3 regions of the Ihubacter massiliensis genome follow, and region 2 is predicted to be linked to each of the others. Evidence: predicted binding sites of a transcription regulator. Region 2 holds the regulator's gene; each other region holds the start of a gene.

Region 1 (7,617 bases), 3.7 Mb from region 2:
ATTCTATGTGTGCTTACCTTTCGCACCAGAATAAAGAAAAGCCGCTTTCTCCTCCCAATCAGGATCCTCTTCCCTGATTATATCAAGAATACGAGCCATAATCATTATAATTTCAAATTTTATTTTCTCCTTACCATCCTTACTCACTATAATATTTTCATTTTTCTAAAAAGGAGATCAGATTATCCTATTTTTATTCCCGGGACCCGAATGCTTTGACTTTCGCCTTTGCCGTCATATCTTATACAACTGCCACTGACAATTCGTCACTGTATATTTCAACTCATAGCGAGTCTCTTTTCCTCTGATGACACTCTGACAGGCATAGATAATGGTTTCAATTCCCGCTATTTTCGATTTGTGCGCATACAAAATCCGATCCACCTTGACCGTTACCATCTCGCCGTCCTCTTCCATTTTAAATTTATAAGGGATTGGCTTCTGATCCGGCCAGAATACGGCAATCATCCGAATTTTCTTAGCAACGATCTTCATGGCCGTAACCTCCCATCGTCAAATAATTTCCATCATTGATTCCCCCTTGCACCGGATCGATGGCACTCCCTGCGAAGCAGCCCCTGATGATGCTTCGGGTACCAAACCGGGTGCGTATTTTATCCACTGCTTGCTCCAGCTCTTCCTGCCGCATCTGATCCACAGGATCAAAAAAGCTCAGCTGCACCTCCTCTTCATCTATAAAATTGGATACCCTTACCCCGATCTGCCGGATCGGTTCTCCCGTCCAAATTTCGTCCACCAGTTGGGATGCGATCCTGTATATTTCACTCGTTGTATTGATGTATCCCTGCATCTGCACCTGATGTCTGCGGGAAAAAAAGCTGCTGCTCTTTAGGGTGACGCAAACCAGTGAGGCCCGCTTTTTCAGCTGTCTTAAACGCATGCCCACCCTTTCACATAAAGACAACAATTCCTGCAGCAGCTCTTCTCTTTTTTCCGCATCAAACGGAAGCGTGAGGCTATTGCTGATTCCCTTTTGCAAAATATCTTCATTGATGAAAATCGGCTCTGAATCAATGCCATTGGCATAATCGCAAATTAAAGCGCCATGGCTTTTAAGCACGCCTCTGAGCAGATCCCGATCTGCATTGGCCAGTTCTCCAACGGTATAAATATTCATTTTGTGAAGCTTTTTTTCCGTAGCCCGGCCGACCATAAACAACTCCCTTACTGGCAGCGGCCACAGCTTTTGTTTGATTTCATGGGGCCATAGGGTTATGACCTTGTTGGGTTTTTCCAGCTCTCCGGCCATTTTCGCACACAGCTTGTTTTGTCCGATGCCGATGTTTACGGTAAATCCCAATTCTTTTTCAATCCGGCCTTTTATGTGAGAGGCCCACTTTACCGGATTTTCAACGACCTGCGCAGAGCCCGTGCAGTCCATAAAACATTCATCGATGCTATATCTTTGCACCAATGGCGTATACTGGCGGAGAATTCGATACAGGGCATCGCTGCACAACAAATAGAGATCGTAGTCCGCCGGGAAGATAGAAACATTTGGGCATTTCCCCTTTGCTTCCATCAAACTTTCGCCGGTCCGTATGCCGCAGGCTTTTGCTTTCTGGGATTTTGCCAAAATGATACCATGCCTGTTTTCAGGATCACCTGCTATTACTGCGGGAATCGTTCTAATATCCGTCTTATAACCTTGTTCCAGCATCGCTGCCGCAGTCCAGCTTAAATAAGCGCTGTTGGCATCCACATGAAAGACAACCACTTTTTTCACCTCCTCCATCTGTCTTCATTGTACCGAACATATGTTCTTTTTTCAACTGGTAACTATTTGTATTTTTTGAAAACAGTTTTCGGCCTGCGATGCATCTGTGCAGAGCCAGGCACCAGTACCTCTTGCCGGGCTGGGCATCCGGCATCCAATGATCATGGACCTGACTGCTGCGTGACCTGGTATCCGAAAAATTTCTAAAAGTTTTCGTAATTTTTACGCAAAGTTATGGGATTGCGGGGCTTCATGTTGAGAAAAATGGCGCTTGCCTTCCGGCGAACAAGTTTGAGAGGTCCCAATCGTTGAAAACTGCGTAAATTCCGTATATTTTTTTCAATTTTTTCGCAAAACACTTTACTCCCCTTTTTCGTAAAAACCTTATTCCCCTCAAACCGACATCTTCTCCCGCTGCCCCCAAATAGCAAAAGAGCCCCTTATCACCATATAAGAGACTCTTTTCTTATTACGTAGGAAATATCGCCGGCAATATTCCTGCATATCAACAAAGTCTACTTCTTTTAAGAATCGCGAAGCCTGCTTTGTTCCTTCATATTTTTATCTTCTAAAACAACCGCTCCAAAAGGCTGCCCTTTTCTTCTTCACTGACGGTAACCCGGACGGCTGTATCCGGCGTATAGGTACCGTCCTGCACCTGGCCGCTGCCGATATAGATGAGTTTTCCGTTTTCCAAAGTCCCCATGCAGCCTCCGCCCTCACTGTCGGTGAGCGAAATTCCAAGGGTGTTTGCCAGATCATCCCGGGTCATTTCTGGCTCCATGTTGTAAAACAGGGTATTGAGCGTACCCGACATCTCCATGCAGACTGCATCGGAAGTGGAATAGTCGTCCGGCCTGTCCAAAAGACCCGCCGGAAAGACGGCCTGCAAAGACACCGATTCCACATTCACATATGCCACACCCCAATCTCCGGACCCCAGAGAACCAAACTCAGGCGTTCCCAACGAACCATAGGCATCCGCGATGGCTTTTCCTGTCATCCCCACCAGGTCCACGTATTTTTCCCAGGTATCTTTCTTATGTTCCGTTCCTACCGTCTTTTCATATTGATATTTTTTACCGTCTTTGGTCCATTCCAGCTTGAAAAGATGCTTGCCGTCGTACAGCTCCGCCGCATTGACAGCGCCGTCCTTTATCTCGTAGTTTGCCGTATCAATATATACGGCGTAATTTGTCAGTTCTTGAACAGACCCGTCTTCATAAGTAGCATGCAGGGGATCCAGCACCAATCTGCCGTCTTCAATCTCATAATCATCCTTGAGGTCTACTTCACGAGCCGACTTTATTGCGGTCGCCGGTTTATCTTTTCCATCGCCGGTGTTGCTGCTGCCCATAAAGAAAACAGCGGCCCAAACAGCGGCTCCACATAGAATGAGGCCGATCAGCACTGACAGCAAAATCCGCTTCCTGTATGTGTACAAAAAACGAACGATTCGGCGTTTCCGCTCTGAAACGGGCTCGTCCACCTTATCAGCAGGGGCTCCGCATCGCTTGCAAAAATTAACCCCTTCCTTCATCTCGCTTCCGCATTGGTTGCAATACATCGATTTCCTCCGGTTATCTCGCTCCTCGTATGAAAGTCTGCAATCTGCCATGGCTTTCACATATCCACGAAAACTATTATACCACAACTTCCAGGCTGCGTCGCAGTAAGTTTTAAGGGATTTTACCGTGGCGCGCCATAGTCTTTTCGTAAATATTTGATCGGTATCTTTGAAACGATTATAACCAAATAAACCGAATTTCATCATATTTCTACCTGAGGCCCGGTCTTTTGCCGCAACCCGGAGAACCTATGCTTCCACTTCCTTCTGCGCACGGACAATGGCATGCTCCGCACTGTCAAATACATGCTCCGCACCGATTCTGTCGATCAGCCCGCCTCGTCTCAGTCCCTCCAGGACCTTAGGCTGGGCGCTGGACAGCATAACGGTGACCCCTTCCTCGGCCAGCTCCTGTTCCAATTCCAGCAGCGCCTGTATCCCTGATAAATCAATGGCCGGAACGCCTCGCATGGATAAAATCAGAACTTCTGTATTACCCAGCTCCGTAAGCTGTTTTTTCAATTTATCCGTAACCGCGAAAAAAATCGTTCCCGTCAGATAGGCCATGCGGATGGTCTTGGATACTTTGGGAATGTGAATGCCGATTTCCTCCAGCCGATCGTTTTCTATGTCCGCGATTGTAATGTCGATGTCCGTCAGCTTTACCACGATCATAAAGGCGGAAAACGCTACGCCGATGATAATCGCCTGGGTTAAATCCAGCACAACAGTAGCCGCCATTGTGATGAAAAACTTCAGCATTCCGGTCTTAAATTTGTGGCTGAAAATAAAACGAATGTTTTCCCAGTCATTCATCCTCCATGCCGTAACGATCAAAATTCCCGCCAATGCGGACAGCGGCACTTCCGACATGACCGGTGAGAGGATGAACATGGAAAGAAGAAGGATCACCGCATGGAAAACACCGGTCAATCTGGTTTCGCACCCGGCTTTGATGGCTACGCTGGTCCTGGCGATGGCCGCAGTCGCCGGTACTCCGCCGAAAAGCGGAATCAAAATATTTCCCACACCCTGTGCGACCAGCTCCCGGTCGCCGTTGATCGTCTCCTTTTTCATCTTTCCGGCCGAAGCGCCGCAGAGCAAAGATTCGATCATTGCCAAAGCCGCGATGGAAAGAGCCGGTACAAAAAAATCCCAAAATTGTGCAAAGTCCAGGCCGGCCAGTGTCAAACGTTCATCTAAAAACAAAGTCTTTGGAATTTCTCCCACCACAGCCACGTTCAGTCCTGCAAAATGGTTGAAAAGCAAGACCAGGATCAAAGCCGCCAAAGAGGACGGCACTTTGCTGTTCCATTTGGCCGGCCACACAATCATGATCAGAATCACCGCCAAGCCGATGCCCATAGCTGCGAAATTAGGGGAAAATCCAGAGGTGAAGTAAGAAAGAACTTTCATAATCGCCAGATCCCCCTTGGATGTGACGCCGAAGAAATTGTCCAGCTGTCCCAATGCGATGATGATTGCAATCCCGGATGTAAATCCGGTAATCACAGAGGACGGAATATAGTAGATGATTCTACCCAGCTTGAGCACGCCGGCAGCAATGAGGATAATTCCAGCAAAAAAACAGGAGATCAAAATCCCCTGCATGCCGTATTTGGCTGCCAGGGTTACCAATATGGCGGTCATGGCTCCGGTAGGTCCGGAAATTTGAAAGGATGCTCCGGAAAGCAGGCTGATGGCCACACCGCTGATGATCGCCGTCACCAGGCCGGCTGCTGCTGTTGCTCCCGAACTGACTCCAAAGGCCAGTGCCAGGGGCAGCGCAACGGCCGCAACAGTAATTCCGGCCATCAAATCCCGGCCCAGCCGCTTCCCGTTATACCCTGTAAATTCCGTTTTCAAATCCTGCACATAATCCTTTATCAAATGCATCGCTTCTTCCCTTCTTTACCATATAAAACAAACTTGATTAAACAAACGGCACAATAAGCAGGTGGTTAAGCCGCCCATATTTGCCATAAACTGTTTTTTACTCATTTGTTATTGTACCATACTTATTTTTTACTATCTTGCTTTTTTTCGATGCGCGGACCGGCCGCCCCGAGAAGCTCCTGCCTCTCCTCCAACCACCTCTGCGGCGTATTGACTCAAATCGGGAAAATTCTATTGAAAGATTTTATTTTTTACGCAATCTTGTGGGTTTGCAGGGCCTGATATTGAAAAGAAGCAGACTTTGCTGCTTCTGGCTGATTTTAAGAGGGCGCAATCGTTGAAAATTGCGTAAAAACTTAAATCCATTTTGAGTTTTTTCCGAAAAACCTATGGCGTTTAGGATTTGAACGAAACATACGCTGCTGGACGCACTCCAGAAATACAGGGCTGCTGCATGAAAAGCAATTTGCTCCAGCAATCAGCCCTTTTCCGCTTTTCCAAATTAACGCCAGGGCTGCTAATCGATGATATCTTCCAGTATCTCGCACGCTGTACAGGCCAGCTTTGAACAGAGGGTTGCGAATAAGTTTTCTTCCATAACCTTATCCCTTTCCTCGGGAACTGTGAGATCATATCCTAGCAGTTCCTTGCAGAGCAAAGAGCCATGGGCTTCCTTAAAAGCCGCTTCAAACTCATTCTTTTTTTCCAACAGCAGGTTCTTCGCTTTCGTATCGCCCGGCTCGCAGTGCCCGTATCGAAGTCCCAAGGCCATCAGTGCGCCCGTGACACATCCGCACCGCTCCCCATTCCACATACCGCCACCGAAAGCTGCCGCGATTTTCAGGGCCGTAGTTTCATCCAACCCCAGTTGGGGAGCTGTTTCTGCTAAAACAACTTGGGAACAATCAATCCCGTTCATGTAACTTTCCAGTGCCTTTTCTTCCGTCAGGTTCGTTTCGATCATAGCCGTGCCTCCTTTGTTTTTTCAATTATCTGTTATTATCTCACAGGTTGAAGAGGTTTTTCAAGATGAACCTTTCTACAGCAGCCGGAAAGCCGGGGACATTGGGGCTTTTAGAAACCAAGTTCTTCACCGATCAAAACGATTTCCACATCTTCAATGTCGTTCATCTTTTTCATGTAAATTGTCAGTGCGTTGCAGATTCGGTCGGGGCTGGAACAATCGTAACAACGGTCGCCTCTGACCGCACATGGAGTTCTCAGGTTATAGCGCATCGCATTCTTGGGCGCTGCGATGTTACGGGCCCGCCACACAGCTTTTTCCAAAGTCGACTCGATCTTATTGGTGCTGATGATGAAATAAATCTTTTTATGTCCGAATAAGGATCCGGCGATCCGGTTGCCGGTACCGTCGATATTGACCAGTTCGCCTGTTTCAGACATGGCATTGACGGAGGTCAGATAGATATCGGTCGTCAGACATTTTTGTGCGATTTCCAAAAATGCATCATTATCTTTGCTTTGGTTGGGATCGTAGACCGTATTATGAGCAGACAGCTTTTGATAAAGCTCCATCTTGCTCATGGTAGCAGAATCACCAAAGCCAATGATTCGGCCGTCCAGACTGACATCCAGATAATCGGCCGCTTCTTTGCCGGAAGCAAAATAACGCACAGAATAACCATTCTTAATCAGTGCCTCCATTACCGTTTCAATTTTCATATAGCTGCTCCTTTCAAATTGCATTTCCCGTTTTCTTATATTATAATCGTAAGAAACAAATATACAAGTACGCACATTTTTGTACCTTAGATTTTAGAAAGGCGTTTTCATGCAAACCACCTATTCGGGAAAAGAAATCCCCCAGCTGGCCGGCGAAAAATGTTCAGTTATCTATGCTTTAGAAGTGATCGGCGGAAAATGGAAACTACCGATTATATGGAAGCTTTCAAAAAAAGAATCGCTGCGTTACAACGAGTTAAAGCGGGAGCTGGAGGGCATCACCAATGTCATGCTGACCCGCTCCCTCCAGTCCTTGGAAGAGCACCGGCTGGTGATCCGAAAAGAGCTCCAACATATACCGCCTCATGTGGAATATGCCCTGACCGACCATGGCAGAGCGCTGATTCCCGCTCTGGAAGTGATCAAAGATTGGGGGCAGGCTGAAATGGAACGGGTTCAGTCCCTGACTGACGATAGATAGTATCCTGTCCGGCGGGGGCAAAGATGGGCGTTTTGAAGGGAATGGGCGGGTTTGTGTAAAAACTAAAAAAATATATGGAATTTACGCATTTTTCAATGATCGAGCCTTCACAAATTTGCTTTGCAGCAGTCAGCTGCTCCTTTCCTCCAGATGAGGTCCCGCAAACCCACTGCTTTGCGAAAAAACATTAAATTCTTTCGAAAATTTTCCGCAGTCCGCTGCCCTTGCATTCCAGCAAAAGCCGGCGGGTTT
Region 2 (7,617 bases):
GGAGCCTATCAGAAAGATTCATATGGAACACATATTAAGTATGATAAAGCACTGACCGATCAGGCTGCAACAATCGCAGGTGATAAAAAGACGGCAGCTGTTGACTTGTCGCTTGCTGTGGATTCCGGCAAGAAAACATGGGTATCCATACTGGTTATGGATGTGAACGGCAATTATGCGGTTACCAATCCTTTCTGGATCGATGGAAAATAAAAATGTAAACCTTTAGATTATAGATAGGTGCTGTCTACATGAAGAAATTAGCTTCGTGCGGCAGCACCTGTTTTATATTCCGTAATAGGTGCTCAGCAGCATGGTGATGAACGGCAATGTGGCCATGGAAAAAAGAGTGGTCATGGCCACGCCCTCTGCCGCCAGCTGGGAATTCTTCCGCTCTTTGGCCGCCAGGGCCACTACAATGACTGCTGTAGGAAAAGCGGCGCCGTAGACCAGTATCAGCTTGGTCATCTCATGGATGGGCAGCCAGTTGACCGCCAGAAAAGTCAGAGCGGGCCATAAGATCAGGTTGATGAGGGATATGACGATGCCCGTAAGGAGTTCGTTGAAAAAAGAAGGGATTTTGAATCCGGAAAAGAGCATAATGATTCCTAAAACCGCTGCCAGCGAGCACATGTTAAGCATTGGTTTGAGGGCCTTTTTCAGCCCTTTGAACTGACGTTTTTCGCCCATATTGATCTGTAAAATCCCCAGCGAATAGAGGTAGATGTTGAGGACGATGTTGCTGACCACCATGAAATACAGCGCTTCATTGCCGAACGCCGCTTTTGTGATGGGAAAACCCATGAAGCCAGTGTTTACGGTGGTGAGGATGCTCATATAAACGCCCTGGTCCGCAGAAGAGATGCGCAGCACCTTGACGATCCCGTAAGAAACGGCCATCCCCACAAGGAAGAAGATGATGGTGCCAGCCAGTACCTCCAGGGTAGAACTGAGGGTATCCGGCGTCAATTGCTTGCCGGTAATGGAGGTGAGGAGCATGCAGGGCGCCGTAATATTCATGAGCAGCGAGATCAGATAACCGTTGGATTCATCCGGCAGGGCTCTGGCTTTATTGGCAATGAAACCGACTCCTACCATAGCGAAAATAATTGCGATTTTACTTAGTATTACAAACATGAATCTTACCCCTTCCAGTTATATACTGGATCTATCATAATACGGCGGTCGGCCAGTTGTCAAATGCAGAACAATGATTCCTGTAAAAAGAATAATTGATGTATTAGCCGAATTGTCCCATGCTGGGATTACCATCACTTTTATACAGAAAAAAACGCGGGTACAATACCCGCGTTGGTTTAAAAATATCGAAAGACGCCTTTGACCTTGCCTAAAATTTTCACATCCTGTACGATGATAGGGCTCATGGATGAGTTCTCCGGCTGAAGCCGAATATGATCCTGCTCTTTATAGAAAGTCTTTACCGTAGCTTCGCTTTCAAAGCCGTCTACCATAGCGACGATGATATCGCCGTTGTTGGCGGTTTGCTGCTGCTGAACCAATATGTAGTCACCGTCCATAATTCCGGCTTCAATCATGCTTTCTCCCTTAACCGTCAGCATAAAATTGGTACCGTTTCCAAGGAAGCGCGATGGAACGGGAAAGGTCTCTTCCACGTTTTGCTCAGCCAGGATGGGCGTGCCGGCGGCAATGCGTCCGATAACCGGTATGTCGGTAACGTCGGTCCGCTGGGCATTATCAATAGGCGGCATCGGTTCTGCCGGTACTGACTCCAATTCCTGATCGACTACCATCAAAGCGCGCGGCTTGGATGGATCCTTGATAATATAGCCTTTTTTTACAAGATTGTCGATATCCTTATGAGCAGTTGAAGTGGATTTAATATTGAGCGCATTGCAGATTTCCCGCACAGTAGGGGGATATCCTTTCTGCCGGATTTCCTGCTTCATGTAATCTAAGATTTTCTGTTCCCGTTCTTTTAACATATCATCCATTCCTCCCGGATTTGTTTTTATCCTGTATAAAGTATTCTGTTTTGCAGTAGGACGGCCATCACCGCCAACATCAAGCCTTATGCATCCAAACCATTCGAGTATCGCTGCTGGTATCAAAAAAATGTCAATTTTGATACTTTGTAGTCCCGGAGCGATTGGATAAAAGCCAGGTGAGGGGCCTCAGTATCAAAATTCCTTGCAAAAACCTTGGATTTTGATATTAATCCGTCCTTCTCTATGAGCGTTTCCCCAAAGAGTATCAATAAAAGAACTATCCTTTTTAGATACTGACAATTTTGCATGAAGGAAGCCCGTCCATTGGTGCAACGTGCCGTCAGAATGTCGTAATTCACTAAAAAATACCGTTTTCTGATACAGTCCGCGGCGTACCAATTGTAATCGTCAGTCAAAGGAGAAACCCGTCTATAACATCAACCTTAGAATACCATAAAAAGAACAAAATGTAAACAGATGTTCTTGATTTGCTTATGTGATGTAAAAAAAGAGACGGTGCAGGGTGTTTTGCCTACTGGGAGCATGATGCCGAGCCAGCGCAGAATCCCCGCCAATTAAAAAGGGGCTGTCGCACTAGGCGGATGAAAATCCGCCGGAGCGAAGCTCCATTATCGTAATCTCTACTTAAATTGTTTCGTCTTTAGCGTATTTCGCCTCAAAAAGACAACAAAAATAAAGCTCTGACAGCAACACTGACAAAAGGTATTTTCAACCTTTAAATTTATGCTGCTTTTTCCGTACAGAACAGGTGTAATCCAGTTCGTTCTTTCTGGATTCGATTATGCAGTTTTTCTATGTTATGTGAAATTGCCATAAGCACACTTTCTGCATATACATTCTTTTGTCCGCGACATAAATATCGTCTAAAATTACGATCCTGCTTCATATCTGCAAAGGAGCCTTCCGCTTGAATGCTGCGATTGATTCGCAGAAGAATACCTTCATCACTTACGATTCTTTCCAAATACTCACTTCTTTGGCGTTCAAAATTTCTGGAGACTTCCAGCTGTTTTGTTCGTTCCTCCAATGGCAGTTTCCAATGATTTGCCTTCGTACAACTTGACTTGTAAGGACAATCTGTGCAATCTTCGCATCGATAGATTGTCGTTTGAGTAAGGTATCCGGCTTTGCTTTTTCTGTTTTTCATCTCAACCGCGATAAGCTTTTTCCTGTTTTTACAAAGATAATAGTCTTCAGCAGGATAGTAATCCATGTGTTCTTTCCTGCTGATATCCTTCTGATATTCTCTCGTTTTGGACCGTTCATAATTGGCAGGTTTGATAAAGGCAATCTGGCCGTTTTCCTCAATCCAACTGTAGTTTTCTTCACTTTCATATCCTGCATCTGCAACAATGTTTTTGTAGGTGAAACTTAGATTCTCTTCCATACTTTTCAGGAATGGTTTTAAGGCTGGCTGGTCATTTGGCGTAGGACCTACAGTCAACCACACAATGTATTCTGAATCGATGCCGTGCTGTAGATTGTAACCGCCTTTTTCCAGACAAAAGTATATTTGTTTGCACGGGCTTTAATTTTCGTACCATCAATAAAGATATCTTTCCCGGATAATTCTCCTAAACGATACAGCCGTTGTGTTGTTTCTGAAAGGATTCCTTCTGCACATGCTGCAAAATGAATACTGCGAAAGCGTGCAAATGTAGCATGGTCAGGAACAGGTTTTCCATCCAGCAGATATATGTAATTTATGTCTCGGTGACAGGCTTGTTCCATCTCTCTGGATGAATATTTACCGTCAAGATAAGCATAAAGGACAAGTTTCAACATGGTGCGTGGAGACGCTTGATTTTCTTTGAGACGCGAATATGTCTCATAAAGATTCGTCAGATCCATTTCCTCCACAAACTGACTTAGCAGTCTCACGCAATCATTATTAGGAATGATATATCCAATATCAAATGGCATCTTGCATTGAAAACATGTTTCGGATTGTGTATAATCTTTCTGTAGAGTATTTGATTTTAGCATACTAATATTTTACCACAAAGTCCGTGAATCTGATGGTTCTCGGGCTTTTAATATTGTTTTTTGTTTATTTTTTGCATACTAGAAGGGGCTATCGCTTAATGCGACAGCCCCTCAAGGAGTACTTTTACATGATCAAACAGGCTTATTTAATCATGTTGTCAACAGAATCTAATACCTTATCCAAAATTGCCATTGCTTCTCTCAGCTCTTCTTCAGTGATGATGAGCGGAGGTGCAACGATAATCATGTTTTCGTGTGAGTAAGTCCAGAATCCTTCTTTAACCAGCATGCCGACGATTTTTGCCATCAGGCCGTCCGGATCATCGTTGAAGCCGACGATCGGTTCTTTTGTAGCCTTGTCTTTTACCAGCTCAAATGCTGAGAAGAGGCCGATGTAACGAACTTCGCCCACGCAAGCGTGTTTCTTGTTCAGATCTTCCAGCAGTTCGCCTAAAACTTTGCCCTGTTTTTTTACATTTTCAGCAATGTTTAGGTTTTTGTATTCGTTGATGGTAGCTACAGCAGCAGCACAGCCCATCGGATGAGCGCTGTAAGTCAGTCCGCACATCATCTTGTGATCGTCAAAGTATTTAGCGATCGGCTCGGATACGATTACGCCGCCCAGAGGAACATAGCCGCAGGTTGCGCCTTTTGCGAAGGTTACCAGGTCAGGCTTGATTCCAAAGTTCTGGAATGCGAAGCAGGTGCCGGTTCTGTACCAGCCTGCCATAACTTCGTCGCAGACCATCATGATGCCGTATTTTGTACAAAGATCGCGAACGCCAGTTACATATTTAGCAGGAGGAACCAAAATTCCGTTGGATCCAACTACGGTTTCGAGGAAGATCGCAGCTACGCTTTCCGGTCCTTCATACTTAACCTGATTGGTCAAAAGTTCCAGATAGAAATCAGCTACATCGTCTTCAGTTTCAAATTTGCAGGCCTTTGGTGCTCTGTAAGCGTAAGGTCCGTCATATTTAATGAATCCGGCAGGTCCCGGCTCATTGGCAAAGTGTCTTGGTTCACCAGTCAGCATTCCAGCGCCGGCGGAAGAACCGTGATAGCATCTGTACTGTGAGAAGATCTTCCATCTTCCGGTGTACTGTTTTGCGATTTTGATGGCGTTTTCATTGGATTCCGCACCAGCGTTGGTGAAGAATACTTTTGCGCCTTCCAGTCCGGAAGCCTCAACAATTGCTTCCGCAGCATCGGAACGAACGTCAATCGCAAATCCCGGTCCGATAAACGGAATTTTTTCCGCCTGATCTTTAATCGCATTGACGATGGCCTTGTTGCCGTGGCCCAGGTTGGAGTTTACCAGCTGAGCAGACATATCGTAATACTTTTTGCCTTCTTCATCCCAGAAATAGATGCCTTCGGCTTTAGTGATCACCTTTGGATTCAGATTGCCCTGTGCGCTCCAGGAGTGTAAGTTATATTTTAAACTTTTTTCTTTAATTGCTGACATTTTTAATCTCCTTTTTTGGATTCTACTGGAGCAGGGAAGTTTGTGAAGCTTTCCTGCTCCCAACACTCAAATTTAATACAGTCGGCTTTCGATTGTTTAGTCGTCTACTTTCGCTCTCAGATCAGCCGGGAATAATTCGTTTGGATCCGGTCTCCAGTTCGGAATTTCTCTGGAAACATAAGTAAAGTTCAGCAGGTCTCTCCATGTTGCATTGTGGGAAACACTGTTTCCGCCCCAGGTTGCGCAGCCCAGAGTCATGGATACCGGGAATCCGCAAGTCCAGCCGCCGGAGTTAACCAGACACTGCGGCTGGCTGACAACGACCTTTGTAACAGGAGCAGCAGCGGCCAGTTTTGCAACTAACTCATCATTGGTTGTGTGGATACCACAGGAGTGGCCTTTACCCATGTAATCTAATGTCTTCATCAGCTTATCGAGCGCATCGTCAAAGTCTTTTGCTTTCTGGATGCCGGATACTGGTGACAGTTTTTCGCCTGTGAACGGGTGTTCCAGACCAAATCCGTTCAGTTCTTCTGCCATCAGCACTTTTGTGCCTGCAGGAACGTCGATGTCAGCCAGTTTTGCAATCTGCTCTGCATTCTGTGCAACAATCGCTCTATTGAGCACGTGGTCGTTTGGAGTGTTCGGCCACATGGTTTTCTGCAATTTTGCTTTTTCTTCGGAGCCTTCCTTGAACAGTACGGCGCCGTGTTTTGCCATTTCGTCAACAAACTCATCGTAGCAGCTTTCGAATACGATGATGTTGTTTTCTGTTGAGCAGGAAGTCGCATTGTCATAAGCCTTGGACCTAACAATCATTTCTGCAACTTTTGCCATATCGGTGGTTCCATCGATGATGGATACTGTATTACCAACGCCTACGCCGATAGCCGGAGTGCCGGAGGAGTAAGCGGATTCAACCAGAGCTTCTCCGCCTGTAGCCAGGATGAAGTCGCACTGTGCCATTAATTCTTTGGAAACTTCGATCTTAACCCATTCAGGCTCAACAGTCTGAACTAAATCTTCCGGATAGCCTAATTTTTTGATGGTAGCTCTGATATCATTAACGATTTCCCAGTTTGTTTTCTTTGCTTTCGGATGGGGTGCCAGGATGATGGCATTTCTTGTTTTAAGAGCCATGTTGGCTTTTACCACAGGAGTAGCTTCGCCGTTTGTTACAGGCATGATACCGGCAACAACGCCCATTGGCTTAGCCCATTTCTGCATGCCGGTTTCTTTGTTGTCTTCCAGCAGACCTACAGACTTTTCATCCTTCATCTGGATATAGGAACCCCAGATTTTTCCGTACATTTTCTGCTCTTTATCAGGAGCGATACCCATGCCGGATTCTTCAACTAACATTTCACCATACTTTAATGCTTTTCCATCCTTGGTCAGGTTGTAAGCAACAGCAGCGGTCAGAAGATCAACATCTTCCTGAGTGAAATTGTTAGCGATCGCCTGTGCTTTTCTGCCTTTTTCAACTAAAGCAGCAACATAATCATGTGCATTCATTGACATTTTTTAAGTCCTCCTTGTAAATATAATCGTATCAACTATGTTCAACGCCAGCAGCAAAACTACTGACGGCTATATATAGAGCAACCAGCGTGCCAAAATGAAAAGAAAAAGTGTGAATTTTCCGTGAAGTCCTATGTTTGAAGATTGTTCTAAAATTAGAACATTGAAATATCAACGTTTGTGAATAAGTCAGTTTCAAAAAATATAATGTATACATGAATCGGCCTGGCAAGATAATGCCAGGAATAAAGCAAAAAAGACAAGAAATGCGATACAAAATTGAATCGAAAGCAAAATTAAGATAGTAAAAATGTTCGAAACGCTTTTAAAATCAAGGGATTGACTGGATGATACAAAATTGAATCGGTGATGCTATTTTGTATCACCTGTAGAAAGACCATATTTTTGGAGCTTTCGAACGACTGTAGGCTGGCTGACCTGCAGGACTTTGGCCATGGACCGGGTCGATTTATATTCAGCTAATGTCCTGGCAAGGATTTCTTTTTCCGCCCTCTGTAAAGCTGCATTGAGGGATAAGGTCCGTACTGCCTCCACAGGCTGTGCCTGTGCAGAGTTTTTGATAAAGATCGGGAGGTTGTCCTCAGTAATAAATTCATCTTTGGTGGTGAGAATGAGACGCTCCATAATGTTCTG
Region 3 (7,617 bases), 1.5 Mb from region 2:
CTGACCTGACGGTTATTGAAGAGGCCAACGAGCTGGTGGGCAGACTGGAAAAGGGCGAAAGACTGCCTCTATTCACATCCTGCTGTCCGGCATGGTTCCGCTATGCGGAGATCAATCATCCGGAACTGATGGACAACATTTCCAGCTGCAAATCTCCGATGGAGATGTTTGGTTCGGTTCTCAAAGAGAGAGCCAAGCTCAATGAAAAGGGCAAAAAACCCAAGAAAACCAAGGTCGTAGCAATCATGCCTTGTACGGCTAAAAAATACGAAATTCACAGAGAAGAATTCCAATATGACGGCGAACCGACCATTGCCCATTCCATTACCACGATGGAACTGGCCAATATGATTCGGGAAGCGGGCCTGCGCTTTGAAGATATCCTGCCGGAAGCAGTTGACATGCCTTTTGGTATTGCCAGCGGAGCGGGCGTGATCTTCGGCGTGACCGGCGGTGTAACCGAGGCGGTTATCCGTTACGTCATGGGCGATGCGGCCAGAGAGCATTTGGCGGATATTTCCTTTACCGGTGTGAGAGGATTTGAAGGACTCAAGGAAGTAAAGGTTCCTTATAAGGATCGTGAACTTAACATTGCGATAGTCAGCGGTCTGAAGAATGCGGAAAACCTGATCCAGGCTATCCAGGCCGGTGAAGTGGAATATGACTTTGTAGAAGTCATGGCCTGTGAAGGCGGATGTATCGCCGGCGCCGGACAGCCCTTCGTAATCGGCAGAGCTAAGCCGGAGCGTTCCGAAGGAATGTACCAGGCAGACAGAATGTCCAATGTCAAACTGTCTGCGGAGAACCCGGTAACCGACGGACTTTATGCAAGCCTGCTTGTGGGTGATAAGGCACACCACCTTTTACATTATAAATAAAACAGAAAAAACAGTGAGGGGAAAAACGGTCCGATTGAGGGCCGTTTTTTCTGTTTTCAAAAGGGTATTTAGTTGGCAGACTTCCATTTTTTCATCAGCTTCTCCATTGCAGCCGGGATATCGGCCAGTGGAATTTGATTGTAATAGAGGATCAGCGACGTGGAGTTCTCTTCCGATTCACCGGTGTAGGCCGAGGTTGGAATAGCGGCAATGCCCAGGGCTTTTGCATCGGTGCAAAGCTCCTGAGCGCTTTTCGAACTCTTTACGCGAACGATGATGTTGATACCGGACGAGGTATTAGTTGGCTTGGTGAAATTGGTGTTCAAACAGCGTACGACTGCCTGCAGCTTTTGTGCGTACAGGTTGCGTAATTTTTTGATATTGGTTTGATAGAATCCCCGCTCCATGAACAGAGCTAAAGTCAGCTGTTCCATCTTGGAGCAGGTCTGTGTATAATCGCCGCGGATCGTGTGAAAGATTTCCGCCATAGCAGGGGGCAAAACCATATAACTGATTTTAATAGAGGAAAAGAGGGTCGTGGAGAACGAGCCCAAATAAACAACCCGTTCCTTGGTATCCAGTCCCTGGAGGGCTGGAATGGGTTTGCCGAAATAGCGCAGCTCACTGTCGTAATCATCTTCCATAATGATGCTGTCGTTTTTGATGGCCCATTCCAGGAGCTCGTAGCGCTTGCCGATGGGCATGACGGCGCCGGTGGGCACCTGATTGGAAGGGCTCACATAGACAGCGGAGCGGATATTGGAAGGGAGCCGGTCGATGGTAATCCCTTCTTTTCCAACCTTAACCGGTGTGATGGAAAACCCGCGGTCGCGGAAAATGTTGTTGACCGGCATGTAGCCTGGATCCTCCACGGCAACGTGGTCGATGGCCATTTTTTTCAGGATATTGGCAAGATGATTGGTAATCTGCTGTGTTCCTGCGCCGATGACAATCTGAGCAGGATCGCAGATCACGCCACGGAACTGGTAGAGATATTTGGAGATTTCATAGCGCAGAGCCATTTCTCCCTGAGGATCGCTTTCAAAAAATAGAAGCGGGGAATATTCGGTAATGACTTTATTGGCGCATTTTTTCCATTTATTGAAGTCAAAGCATTCCAAGTCATAATAGAACTCCGGTTCCTGAGTTTCCATGGTCCGATCCAGAGGTGAGATGCTCCGCTTCTTGAAGACGGATACAGCTTCCGTGGGCAGCACGTTGCCCGCATAATATCCCGATTGGGGTTTGCTGTATATGTAGCCTTCCACCATCAGTTGACTGTAGGCCAATTCCACTGTGGTCATGCTCAGTCCCAGGGTTTTTGACAGACTACGCAAAGAAGGCAGCTTTTCACTGCTGTGAATTTCGCCTGAGAGGATTGCTTCTTTTATGTAATCATAGAGCTGGAGGTAATAGGCTCTTTTGGAATGTTCGTCAATGTTGGGAATGATAGCTTTCATAACGTTCCTTTCTGTACCTATAAAAATATTTATTTTTGTATATTCCTTTATATACACTTACCCTGTATTATAGTGTATAGCGAAAAATTAGTAAAGAGAGGAAGTACAAATGAAAAATGCAGGACAGACAACGAAACTCGTTATGACTGCGCTGATGATCGGTATTATAATTGTTTCTATCATGTTTATTAAGTTCCCGATTCCAGGAACGCAGGGCTATGTCCATCTAGGAGACGCTATGATTTTCCTTGCCGTATTGGTATTGGGCTGGAAATACGGCGCTGCGGCTGCGGCCATTGGCGGTGCCCTGGGCGATATTATGGGCGGCGCTGCTGTCTGGGCGCCATGGACATTTGCTATCAAGGGAATTATGGCTATCATCATGGGATTGTTCATCGCGGCCACATTGAAGAAAAAGCCGCTGGCCATTGCAGGGGTACCGGTCATGGAACTGATCGGCATGATTCTGGCGGGTATTTTTATGGTGATCGGGTACTACGTGGCCGAAGGGGTGATCATTGGAAACTGGGTGACACCGGTTCTGGGCGTACCTTGGAACATCGGACAGTTCATAGTCGGTATGGTCATTGCAGGTGTTCTGGCGGCAGCCCTGTATAAGACGCCGGCACGGAAGTACTTTGCCTATGTCTTGGATAATAAGCAGCTTTCGTAAGCCTGCTCAATAAAAAATGGGGCGTCCGCATGAAAAGTGCATTCTTTCATGCGGGCGCCCCGTGTCATTTAACGTTGCTGCAACGTTGTCACCTATGACCGTATTGCGTCATTCCCCAAAAAGATCAGCTCTTTAAAGGAAGCAGTTCATTGACCAGCAGATAGTCAGCGGCCATGATTTCTTCCTTAAACAGCTTAAACGCGCCGCGGCTGGCAAAGAAGCTGCTTGCACCTTTTTCCGCCAAACGCTCGGCGATATACAGCATGAGCGTCACTTCACTCAGCTTGCGTCGGGCATCCTCCGGTGATCGGATATCCCGAATATCCGGTTTGGGAGCCTGAGAAAGAGCCTGCAGCATATGGCTGTGGAGCTGTGTTTTTTTGTAAATAAGCGTGGGATCCAGCTTGAGAATTTTTGCCGCTGCCTCAGCGCCCGACCGTTGGTGAGGTGTTAATTCACCTTTAGAAAACGTAAACTTTTTTCCTTCAAAGACACCAAAGGCTTTCATGGTATCCAGATAACCCAGGCGAATGATGCGCCGGGCATTATCGGTATTGAAGATGAGGAAGTTTCCCAAATCCCAGTGGCTTTTGATCATCACCAGCTTTGATGCGGTTTCCTCGGCCAGTTCAACGGTATCTCGGCGGACAAAACCCGCCGCTTCTAAATAAACAGCGATGATATTGTCCGCCCCCTTCTTCAGCGCCAACTCTACTGGCATTACATCCACATAGCCTCCGTCGATATAGCGGACGCCGTCGATTTCTCTGGCCTGCACTGCCGGAAAGCAAGATGCGCTGGCCAAAATATAGTCCTGCAGTTTTCCCTGCGGAATGTCTTCAGCAAACAGATAATGAGGCTTGAGTGAGGGGAATTCTACGGTCACAACGCCCAGCTTTATTTGTGAACGGCGAATGGTTTCCTCGCTTACATACTTTTCAACAATCTTTTCCAGACCAGATGTACCCGCGCCTCCCTTCGTAATGATTTCCTTGGCGTAGGCGATTGCTTCACCGGCCGTCATACCGGCAATCTCAAAATCAAATCGGCCAGTCTCCTTGCCGCCGTCGCTTTCCAGGTCAAAGACCATGTGAGTCTCCAGCTCCTTCCAAAGATTCACCGCCAGTTCAAAGTCATCCTGAGCAACCATAGCACCGTTCAGTGCACCGACCGATGTCCCCGTAACAATGTGGATGGGCACGCCGAGCTCACGAAGCGCCTGCCATACACCAATTTCGTAGCCGCCGCGGGAGCCGCCGCCGCTGAGTACCAAAGCATTTTTTTCCATAAAATCCCTTTCTGAATGAACATCCCCTAAAAATAGTCCTTAATAGAATATTAGCAATGAAGCAAAAAAAATACAAGGAATAAATAGGTAAGAGCATAATGATATAGGAGTTGAACATATGTTTGCGATATGGTAAAATAAGAACACAAGTTCAAAAGGAAGGGAGAAGCAGTTATGGATCTGATGTTTGATAAATTGAAAATACTGGCGGACAGCGCCAAGTATGACGTGTCCTGTTCCAGCAGCGGCGTGGGCCGCAAGAACAACGGAACGATTGGCAGCGGAGCTGCGGAAGGGATTTGCCACTCTTGGTCAGCGGACGGCAGATGCATTTCATTGTTAAAGGTTTTGTTTACCAATAAATGCGTTTACGATTGCGAATACTGCGTCAACCGCCGCAGCGCCGATACTGGAAGAGCTTCCTTCGAACCGGAGGAACTGGCGCGGCTGACCATTGAATTCTATCGACGAAATTATATCGAAGGCCTCTTCCTCAGTTCTGCAGTGGAGCGCTGCCCGGACTATACAGCAGAGAGAATTTTGCAATGCCTGCGGCTCTTACGTAGAGAATTCGGATTTGCCGGCTATATCCATGCCAAGATTATCCCCGGCGTATCTCAAGAACTGATTCATGCCATTGGCCTGGAGGCCGACCGGCTCAGCGTCAACATTGAGATGCCTACGAGCAAGAGTCTGGAACTGTTTGCTCCTCAAAAAAAACCAAAACAAATTTTTAGCCCCATGCGACAGATAACTAATACGCTTATTGAGAGAAAGGCGCTTAAAGGACCGGGCACCATGTTCAAAGGGCAGGAACTGAATTCACATTTAAACTATTTGAGCCCCGGCCAGAGCAGCCTCTCCCTCGATCCGCAGCAGATCCGGGAAAACCAGAACCAGCAAGATCAAAATATTCTGGCCGCGGCGGCGGTGCTGCCGGCTCGATTAGGAAGAAAAAAGGAGGTCTTTGCTCCCGCCGGACAAACCACGCAAATGATTATCGGAGCAGGTCAGGAAACCGATAAACAAATCCTGACTACCACCGAGAATCTCTATCATACCTTTAAGATGAAGCGGGTATATTACAGCGCCTACATTCCGGCTGTTCCTTCTCCTATTCTGCCTGACGTGCTGACGGCTCCGCCTCTGGGGAGGGAACATCGGCTGTATCAAGCGGACTGGCTGCTGCGGTTCTATGGATACAGCGCCGGTGAGCTTCTCGATGACGAACACCCCAATTTGGATCCTGACCTGGACCCGAAAGTTACCTGGGCGCTCCGCCATCTGGATCAATTTCCGGTGGAAATTAATAAGGCTCCCATGGATTTACTGCTACGCATACCGGGGGTGGGGGTGCAATCGGCTCAGAGAATTCTCCGCCAGCGAAGAATTTCTGCTGTGAAGTACGATGATCTGAAAAAAATAGGCGTTGTCTTAAAGCGGGCAAAACATTTTTTGACCTGTTCGGGGAAATATTACGGTGAGAAAACTTTTATGCCCCATGTCATAAAAAATCAAATATTGCAAATAAACGATGGGGTTCAAATGTCAATGTTTGGCGACAATTCTCAATCCTTGCTGACACAAGGGGATCAGAGAGGAACGGTGTTGATCCATGGTTGATTATCTGTACGACGGAACCTTTGAGGGACTTCTGACTTGTATTTATCATCATTATTATACGGAAAAGGCCAGCGGTATCTTCCGAAAAGAAGAATACCAGTCCACAATGCTTGGCGGATACCAGGAGGTGGAAACAGAGGAGGAGAAGACGATTACCGTTTATGAAGCCATTGAAAAAAAGATTTCCTCTGAGGATTTGAAGCGGGTCTATAAGGTGTTCATGTCCAGCGTGGCAAACAAGGAGACGAAAATTCTCAACTATGTGCGGCTGGGCTTTGTCAAAGGTTCCTGCGTCAGCATGCTCCACGGCGATCCCATCGTCTATGAAGTCCAGCAGGCGGAACGGAAGGTCAACGGCGAGGTGCACCGACTGAAGGGACTGATTCGTTTTTCCGAGCTGGGAAACAAGGTCTTGTACAGCCCCATTGAACCGGACCATGATCTGATCGAGTTTTTGGCGGACCATTTCTGCGACCGCTTCAAAAATGAACCCTTCATTATCCATGATGTGAAACGGAGCAAAGCCCTGATTGCTTATCAGGGAAGCTGGTATATCAGCCGCTTTACCAAAGACGAGCTTTCTCCCCTGTCGGAAGAGGAGAAAGAATACCGGCGCCTTTGGAAATCCTATTTTGAGAATATGGCGATCCGGGAAAGGATTAACCCCCGCTGCCAGAAAAATCTCATGCCGGTGCGATATTGGAAACATTTGACCGAATTCCAGCTTTAGTACATCGTCCGGCCCTTTGCCTGTGGTCTAGTATATTGTCCGTTTAGTGTTTGAATAAATACGCCAAATCACTTGACAGATGATCAATTGCACTAGGCTAGTCCACTTTTACACCTTCCAGTTCCAGCAGATATTTTTTGATGTGAGTACCTCCCGCATAACCGGTCAGGCTGCCATCAGATCCGATGACTCGATGGCAGGGAATAATAATCATGATCGGATTGCGGTTGTTGGCAAGTCCCACTGCCCGAAACCCCTTGGGGCATCCGATGGCTTCAGCGATGTCCTTGTATGTACGGGTCTGGCCATAGGGGATTTCCTGCAAAGCGGCCCAGTCTTTTTTTTGAAATTCTGTACCATTGGGCTTCAAGGGTAGATCGAAGTCCGTCCTCTGGCCGGAAAAGTATTCGTCCAACTGACTTCTGACCCTGCGTGTAAGCGGTGTTTCTTCCCTAGAATATTCTCCGGTTACCGGCGGTTCGTCACAATCCAAAGCTAGGTCGGTTAGCGCGCTGTCCTCGGTGACAATGCGGAGGATGCCTACTGGAGAATCGTAGAGTGTGATATGCTTCATAATCGGTTCCTTTCTCCCTGCCTTCTCAGCGATCTGAGATGCAGAATCTTTTTCATTTATTTTACCCTGCCAGGCGGCAGCTTGCAAGATACCTTGTACAATCAGAACTGCAAGTATATTTAGAACGAAAAGGCCGGATTCATTTTTGACACTCACACTTCGCACCCTGCTTTCTTTACCCGTCAGAATAGAAAGCCCGACCGTTTGTTGATGACCTGAATTGTACGTTTTGTGTTCCGATTATTACATGATGGACAACCAGGCTAAAAAAATGATAAAATAATATACAGGAAAGACGCAAATGTGACTGTATGTGGAATTTTATAAAATGAGGAAGACACTATGTGGAAAATACTGATTTGTGATGACGACGCTGTCTTTCTGGAATTAC

Evidence for each region. Region 2 encodes LexA, which represses DNA repair genes until DNA is damaged. Its sites were predicted from a motif close to AGAACANNTGTTCT; they were not measured.
Region 1: a site for LexA is predicted at 1,772-1,785, ahead of NIA71_RS01090 (DNA polymerase Y family protein). Genes of this name have one in related genera too.
Region 3: a site for LexA is predicted at 4,411-4,424, ahead of NIA71_RS11755 (putative DNA modification/repair radical SAM protein). Genes of this name have one in related genera too.

What each region holds. Positions count from the first base shown of each region.
Region 1 covers NZ_JAMXVH010000001.1:247,151-254,767, reverse strand. The annotation lists gene NIA71_RS01095 (hypothetical protein) at 235-495, opposite strand; gene NIA71_RS01090 (DNA polymerase Y family protein) at 479-1,738, opposite strand; gene NIA71_RS01085 (zinc ribbon domain-containing protein) at 2,307-3,305, opposite strand; gene NIA71_RS01080 (SulP family inorganic anion transporter) at 3,555-5,201, opposite strand; gene NIA71_RS01075 (C-GCAxxG-C-C family protein) at 5,719-6,165, opposite strand; gene NIA71_RS01070 (lactate utilization protein) at 6,276-6,884, opposite strand; gene NIA71_RS01065 (winged helix-turn-helix transcriptional regulator) at 6,994-7,365, shown strand.
Region 2 covers NZ_JAMXVH010000001.1:3,972,459-3,980,075, forward strand. The annotation lists gene NIA71_RS18115 (CehA/McbA family metallohydrolase) at 1-213, shown strand, start outside; gene NIA71_RS18120 (AEC family transporter) at 286-1,137, opposite strand; gene lexA (transcriptional repressor LexA) at 1,317-1,973, opposite strand; gene NIA71_RS20115 (transposase) at 2,710-3,438, opposite strand; gene NIA71_RS20120 (transposase) at 3,429-3,839, opposite strand; gene NIA71_RS18135 (aminotransferase class III-fold pyridoxal phosphate-dependent enzyme) at 4,117-5,463, opposite strand; gene NIA71_RS18140 (aldehyde dehydrogenase family protein) at 5,539-6,963, opposite strand; gene NIA71_RS18145 (sigma-54 interaction domain-containing protein) at 7,336-7,617, opposite strand, start outside.
Region 3 covers NZ_JAMXVH010000001.1:2,519,005-2,526,621, reverse strand. The annotation lists gene NIA71_RS11775 ([FeFe] hydrogenase, group A) at 1-878, shown strand, start outside; gene NIA71_RS11770 (PLP-dependent aminotransferase family protein) at 947-2,338, opposite strand; gene NIA71_RS11765 (ECF transporter S component) at 2,448-3,011, shown strand; gene NIA71_RS11760 (patatin-like phospholipase family protein) at 3,136-4,299, opposite strand; gene NIA71_RS11755 (putative DNA modification/repair radical SAM protein) at 4,474-5,922, shown strand; gene NIA71_RS11750 (TIGR03915 family putative DNA repair protein) at 5,915-6,652, shown strand; gene NIA71_RS11745 (methylated-DNA--[protein]-cysteine S-methyltransferase) at 6,750-7,382, opposite strand; gene NIA71_RS11740 (LytR/AlgR family response regulator transcription factor) at 7,569-7,617, shown strand, end outside.